3 regions of the Sphingomonas sp. MM-1 genome follow, and region 3 is predicted to be linked to each of the others. Evidence: predicted binding sites of a transcription regulator. Region 3 holds the regulator's gene; each other region holds the start of a gene.

Region 1 (2,265 bases), 1.5 Mb from region 3:
GACGCCGTACGCGACGAGGCCCCCGGCCAGGAGATACTCGATCCTAACCGTGCTTTGTCGCGGCCGCGGTGTGCCGGCGGGCCACACCTGCTCGCAGGCGACCCCGTTGAACCCTGCGCGCTGTCCCACGACCTCGACCTCCTGGCCGACCAGCCGGTGCGCTCGCCCTCCGGCGTCGAGCTCCCATGTGCCGCCGCGGTCGGCCCTAAGGACCAAGCCCACTCTTCCCCGTTCGAGACGGCCGCGCAGGTGCAGGTCGGCGCTCATCGGCAGTCCGGGCCTTTCCAGTAGCGATCCCAACGCAGGACCGTGCGCGTGCGGATCATGGCGCACGACAGGTCCGTGCCTGTTGGCAACCGACACCAAGCCGCTGTCCTGTTCCCCCCCGCCGAACCTTCGGAGCGGCACGTCATCCTGGGGCCCGCGACGGCAACGTGACCCGTTGAATTGCTTCCGTGGGCGCCGCCGAGCAGGCCCACGAGCGCGTCACGGGCTTCGGTCGGCGAGGCGTCGGGACAAGGCTGGTTGGATCGGCAGGTGCCGTCCATTTCGCGTGCCGCGATACCGGAGAGCCGGACGTGCGGCCCCTCCGCGCACCAGATGGGTCCATCCCCATCCCACACGTGGGTCGGGGTGCACGTGAAGGTCTGTCCGGCGGCAACGATCGAGGCGGCAAGGAACGTCAGCATGGAACGGCGGGCTTACTGCAGCGCACGCCCAAACCAAAGCACCCGCCCGACAATGTTGATGCTGCGGCGTTCGAGGCCCCGCCAGCTCGGATAGGCCGGGTTGTCGCTCAACACGGAAATCCGGCGGCCCTGCGGCTCAATCGCGATCCGCTTCACGTTGAGCGCGTCATCCATGCGCAGGACGTAGATGCCGTCGCGCAGCCGCGACTGACCGTCGGCAAGGTCGACCATGACTTCGTCCCCGTCGTGCAGCGTCGGCTCCATCGAGTCACCGTGCACGCCGATGATGGAAAGGCTCGACGCCTTGCTGGCGGTCAGCCGGCGGAGCCATTTCTCATCAAAGCCAAACTGGGAGCATTTGGATTCCATCTCGGCCAGCGCCCCATGACCGGCGGAAGCCTCGACGCTGAGCACGGGCACGTGGACCAGCTCGACAACCGGCCCCGAGCGGCGGTCGGGAGCCCCAAGGACCTTCTCGTCGACACCGAAGAACCGGGCGAGCACCGCGCGATCCTGCTCGTCCAGGCTCCGCGGGCTCCCCCGCCGGATGTACTGCTGGATATAGGCCGCATTGCGTCCGAGGAGGCGCGAAACCGAGGAGTAATTGTACCCTCGCTGCTGAATCAGCTCGTCCAGGGCTTTGCGTGCTTCGTCCATCGCGGTCGGTCCCATCGAGTGCATCTAGGAATTCGGTCCTAGACTCTAGGATGTCTTCCTAGTAGGAACATAACGGGAACACAAGACAATTGCGAGTCACGTTCAATGGAGCTTCTGGAGCAGGTCGAGAGCTATCTGGCCCGAACCAGGGTGCCGTCGAGCACCTTCGGGAGGGTGGTCGTCGGGGATCCTGGCTTCGTGAGAGACTTGCGTGCCGGCCGTCACCCGAGGCGAAGGACGGAAGAGCGCGTTAGGAATTATCTCAAACAAGTGAGCGCGCTCGATCACGGTAGCCCGCGCACATTAGCAGCAGCCGAGGACGAGCGCACTTCTGCGTAAGAGTCAGCATGAATCCGCAAAAGTGCAAACTTTTGTTGACTTCGCGACTCCCAGTGTGGTTTCCAGTGTCAGGGGAGGCTTGAATGATGAGCGTGCGCCTGACCGTTCTGCTCGATGACGATGTGGAGGCTCGATTTACGGCCTTCTGTCAGGAGCGAGGATTCAAGAAATCGACGTTAGCGGCCCGCCTCATTCGAGAGCATCTGGACCGCGAAACCAAGACGCCTCGGCTGTGGAGCGGCGTGCAAAATTGACCCCCTTAGCGGGGTGATCGGCGTCTAAAATTGACCCCCATCATTCCAGAGTGTGAGGCGTCGCGGCTTGGGCTTCCAGGCGGCGAGGACGGGGATGTTGATTGTGGAGACTATTGCCAAGATACGCAGGGAGCACAGGGACGGTAAGCCGATCAAAGAGATTGCGCGTGATTTACGGTTGTCGCGCAACACGGTGCGCAAGGCGATCCGTGCTCCGGAGGCGGATTTCAGCTACGAGAGGAAGGAGCAGCATCGTCCGCAGACCGGTCCATTTCGCGAACGGTTAGATGAGTTGCTGGCGGAGAACGAAGAGCGCCCCCGGCGCG
Region 2 (2,265 bases), 240 kb from region 3:
AGGCCGATCGCGATGAAGCGATCCTCGAACTCGCGCGTCTGGAACTGGGCGCGGACGAGGATGGCGACATCGTCCAGCCTGCCGCCCCGGCGCTGATATGCCTCGATCTCGTCGCCCACGCGGCGGGCTTCCTCCGGCCCGTCCCACACGCCGATGACGCGGACCTTCTCGCCCACGTCGGCCTCGGTCCACAATTCCTTGCCTAGCCGCCCGCCATTATGGGCGATCACGCCGCCGGCGGCCGCGAGGATGTGGGGCGTGGAGCGATAATTCTGTTCCAGCCGGATGATCTTCGCGCCGGGAAAATCCTTCTCGAAGCGCAGGATATTGGCCACCTCCGCCCCGCGCCAGGAATAGATTGACTGGTCGTCGTCGCCCACGCAGCAGATATTCTTGCGCTGCTGAGCGAGCAGCCGGAGCCACAGATACTGCGCGCTGTTGGTGTCCTGATACTCGTCCACCATGATGTAGCGGAAGCGCTGCTGATATTGCTCCAGCACGTCGCGGTGCGTCTTCAGGATGACGAGCATGTGGAGCAGCAGATCGCCGAAATCGCAGGTGTTCACGGCGCGCAACCGATCCTGGTAGAGGCGGTAGAGCTGCTGGCCGCGGCCGTTGGCGAACAGCTCGCTCTCGCCGGCATCGACATCGTCGGGCGTCCAGCCGCGATTCTTCCAGCGATCGATCAGCCCGCCCAGCGCGCGGGCCGTCCAGCGCTTCTCGTCCAGATTTTCGGCGAGGATGATCTGCTTCATCAGCCGTAGCTGATCGTCGGTGTCGAGAATGGTGAAGTTGGATTGCAGGCCGACCAGCTCGGCATGGCGGCGCAGCATCTTGGCGCAGATCGCGTGGAAGGTGCCGAGCCACGGCATGCCTTCCACCGCATCGCCCAGCATCCGGCCCACGCGCTCCTTCATCTCGCGCGCAGCCTTGTTGGTGAAGGTGACGGCCAGGATTTCCGACGGCCAGGCCAGCCGCGTCGCCACCAGATGGGCGAGCCGGGCGGTCAGCGCCGCCGTCTTGCCCGTGCCGGCGCCGGCCAGCACCAGCACTGGCCCCTCCGTTGCCAGCACGGCTTCGCGCTGGGGCGGATTGAGGCCGCGCAGATAAGGGGGATCCGAAGCGGGATCGGCCAGCGCGCCGGGCAGGGAAGGGGGCGAGTGATTCACATGTGAACAGTTAGGGAACGGAGCCCGCCGGGGCAACCTCCCGCGATCCGCGCATTCTATGTTCGTGCTGCGTAACAATACGTGATAGTTTCGCTTTCTCCGTAAGTCGAAATGGGGGTTGTGATGCCTTTGATGCAACGACTCGTGGCTGAACTCTTCGGAACATTCTGGCTTGTCTTTGGTGGATGCGGCGCCGCTGTGCTTGCGGCCAAGTTTCCCGAAACCGGGATCGGCTTTGCCGGTGTTGCGCTGGCCTTCGGTTTGACCGTGGTGACGATGGGCTATGCCATCGGCCATATTTCCGGTTTCCACCTCAACCCCGCGATCACCGTGGGCCTGTGGGCCGGCGGCCGCTTTCCGGCGAAGGACGTGGTGCCCTATATCGTCGCCCAGGTGGTGGGCGCGATCATCGCCGCCTTCATCCTCCTCCAGATCGCCAGCGGATCGCCCGATTTCGTGCTCGGCCCCAACGGCCTTGCCGTGAACGGATATGGGCCGCAATCGCCCGGCGGCTATACGCTGGGCGCGGGCCTGACGATCGAAACGGTGCTGACCTTCGGCTTCCTGATCGTCGTGCTCGGCGCGACGGATAGCCGGTCACCGATCGGCTTCGCGCCGATCGCCATCGGCCTGGCGCTCACGCTGATCCACCTCATCTCCATCCCGGTGACGAACACATCGGTCAATCCGGCGCGCAGCACGGGGCCGGCGCTGATCGTGGGCGGGCTGGCGCTGCAGCAGCTCTGGGCCTTCTGGGTCGCCCCCATCATCGGCGGTGCGCTGGGCGGCTTCGCCTATCGCGCGCTTGCGGGGGATCCGCCTCCGGCCCGCTAACCTGCCTCGGCCGGTATCGGCCGGCTCGTCGAACGGAAGGCCCGTCCGCAGGCGCTGGCGGGCCTTCGTCATTTCGGTATTTTCCATGTCGCGGCCGCTGACAGCGCGCTGTGCGCCTGCGCCCATATATGGCGCATTCCCGTGACTGGCATGGTTCCTGCCTATTCCCTGTCGCCAAAACAGGAGGCTAGGATCATGAAATCCCTTGTAAAACTTTCTGCATTTTGCGTGCTAGCCCTGCCTTTCATCACAGCACCGGCAC
Region 3 (2,265 bases):
TTGCTGCTGGCCATCGCCCATGCCGCCGGATCGGCGCCGGGGGCCGTGAAGATGCTGCCGTCCATGCCGGGCGGCGCCTTTGCGCTGATGATCGCGGGCGGGCTGTGGATCGCGCTGTGGCGCACGCGCATGCGGTGGATCGGCCTCGCGCCGCTGGCGGCCGGCGCGGCCTGGGCGCTGGCCACGCCCGCGCCCGACCTCATCGTCACGGGAGACGGGCGGCATCTGGCGCTGCGCGATCCGGATGGCGGCCGGCTGGCGCTGCTGCGCCCCCGCGCGGGGGATTATGTCCGCGATCTGCTGGGGGAGGCGGCCGGCGTGGACGAAGCCGGGATTGCCATCGACGATTGGCCGGGTGCCCGCTGCGGACCCGATCTGTGCGCCGTCACGATCGACCGCAACGGCCGGCGGTGGGCCTTGCTCGCCACCCGATCACCCAATTTCGTCGACATCGCGGCGATGAACCGGGCCTGCGCCACGGCGGATATCGTCGTCAGCGACCGGCGCCTGCCCCGAAGCTGCCGTCCGCGCTGGCTGAAGATCGATCGGCCCTTCCTCTCCCGGACCGGCGGTGTCGCCATCGACCTCGCGCGCGGCCATATCCGTTCGGTCGAGGCCGGGCGGCGGGGCAAGCCATGGGCCGAATCCGCCGCGGCCCCTTATCGAAACCCAACACCGGCCGAGCGCCGAGCGAGCGGCCCCGCAGCCGTGGCTTCGGGCAATCAGTAGCGGCGGATCAGCCCGGCCAGCCGGCCCTGCACGCGGACCTGGTTGGGGCGATAGCGCATCGGATCATAAGCGCGGTTCGCCGGATCGAGGCGGACCATCGCGCCTTCGCGGCGGAAATATTTGAGCGTCGCCTCGCTGTCGTCGATCAGCGCCACGACGATCTCCCCGTCGCGGGCCACATCGGTGCGGCGGATCAGCGCGAAGTCGCCGTCCAATATGCCGGCCTCGACCATCGAATCCCCGGAAACCTCGAGCGCATAATGCTCGCCCGGCCCCAGCAGGGCGGCCGGCACCGAAAGCGACGTCTGCCCTTCCAGCGCCTCGATCGGCAGGCCGGCGGCGATGCGCCCGTGCAGGGGCAGCTCGATCACGTCGTTCGCCGCTTCCGGCAAGATCTGGGCGGCGGGCTTCAGCATCGCCGGCCGCGAGGGCGCGGCCTGCGGCGCGGGCTTCGCGTTCGGCGCCCGTTCCGGCATGCGCAGCACCTCCAGCGCGCGCGCGCGATTGGGCAGGCGGCGGATGAAGCTCCGTTCCTCGAGCGCGCTGATCAGGCGATGCACGCCGGATTTGGACTTCAGGTCCAGCGCGTCCTTCATCTCCTCGAACGAAGGCGAAACCCCCGTTTCGGCCAGCCGATCATGAATGAAGCAGAGCAGTTCATGTTGCTTGCGCGTCAGCATGGCGGACCCCGATAAGGAACGAACGGGGAACGTGTAGGAAACGTAACGCTTCCTGTCAAGCGAGGGGAAGTATCCTGGCAATATCGCCGACATGCGCGGGCGGCGCATAAGCGGGGCGGACGATCAGCAGGTCCGCATCGGCCAGCCCCGACAGTCCGGCGCTGTCCTGCACGGGCAGCGCCCTTGCCCGCGCGCCCACGCGGCATCCGCGCAGGAATTCCATGCGATTGCCGGTGGCGGGCAGGGGGCCGGCGAGGCGCATGGCCACGGCGCGATCGAACGGATCGGCCGCCCCGCCGAGGTGCCGGATCAGCGGCAGCAGGAACAGCCGCGCCGTCACATAAGCGGAAACCGGATTGCCGGGCAGGCCCAGCACGATGCCGTCGCCCAGGCGGCCGGCCATCAGCGGCTTGCCTGGCTTTACCGCGATCCGCCAGAAATCGATCGCGGCCCCCGCGGCGATAAGCGCGGGCCGCACGAAATCGCGATCGCCCACCGATGCGCCGCCGGTGGTGACGATGATATCGGCATGGCGGGCGGCGGCGATGGCGGCGGCCGTGGCATCGGGATCGTCGGGGACGATGCCATGATCTGCCACCTCGGCCGGCACGCTGGCGGCGATCAAGGCGGCCAGCATCGGCGCGTTGGAGGAGGGCAATTGCGACGCCGATGTGGGCGCGCCCGGCGGAACAAGCTCGTCCCCGGTGGATATCAGCGCCACGCGCGGCCGGCGGCGGACGGGAAGCGCGCCATGGCCGGCGGCGGCGGCGAGCCCGATGGCGGCCGGGGACGCCCGCCCGCCGCGATGGAGGAGGATGGCGCCTTCGCCGAAATCGGCGCCTTTCCGGCGTATATG

Evidence for each region. Region 3 encodes LexA, which represses DNA repair genes until DNA is damaged. Its sites were predicted from a motif close to GTTCCNCNCTTGTTCT; they were not measured.
Region 1: G432_RS15085 (S24 family peptidase) is a predicted target of LexA. The motif match lies at 1,411-1,426, and genes of this name have one in related genera.
Region 2: G432_RS01650 (ATP-dependent helicase) is a predicted target of LexA. The motif match lies at 1,173-1,188, and genes of this name have one in related genera.

What each region holds. Positions count from the first base shown of each region.
Region 1 is NC_020561.1:3,147,232-3,149,496, forward strand. Features, by position in the region: gene G432_RS24125 (DUF5818 domain-containing protein) at 1-267, opposite strand, end outside; gene G432_RS24345 (thermonuclease family protein) at 264-689, opposite strand; gene G432_RS15085 (S24 family peptidase) at 702-1,346, opposite strand; gene G432_RS23775 (hypothetical protein) at 1,769-1,939, shown strand; gene istA (IS21 family transposase) at 2,034-2,265, shown strand, end outside.
Region 2 is NC_020561.1:352,766-355,030, reverse strand. Features, by position in the region: gene G432_RS01650 (ATP-dependent helicase) at 1-1,169, opposite strand, end outside; gene aqpZ (aquaporin Z) at 1,293-2,003, shown strand; gene G432_RS01640 (PEPxxWA-CTERM sorting domain-containing protein) at 2,232-2,265, shown strand, end outside.
Region 3 is NC_020561.1:593,660-595,924, reverse strand. Features, by position in the region: gene G432_RS02800 (ComEC/Rec2 family competence protein) at 1-729, shown strand, start outside; gene lexA (transcriptional repressor LexA) at 723-1,409, opposite strand; gene G432_RS02790 (molybdopterin molybdotransferase MoeA) at 1,465-2,265, opposite strand, start outside.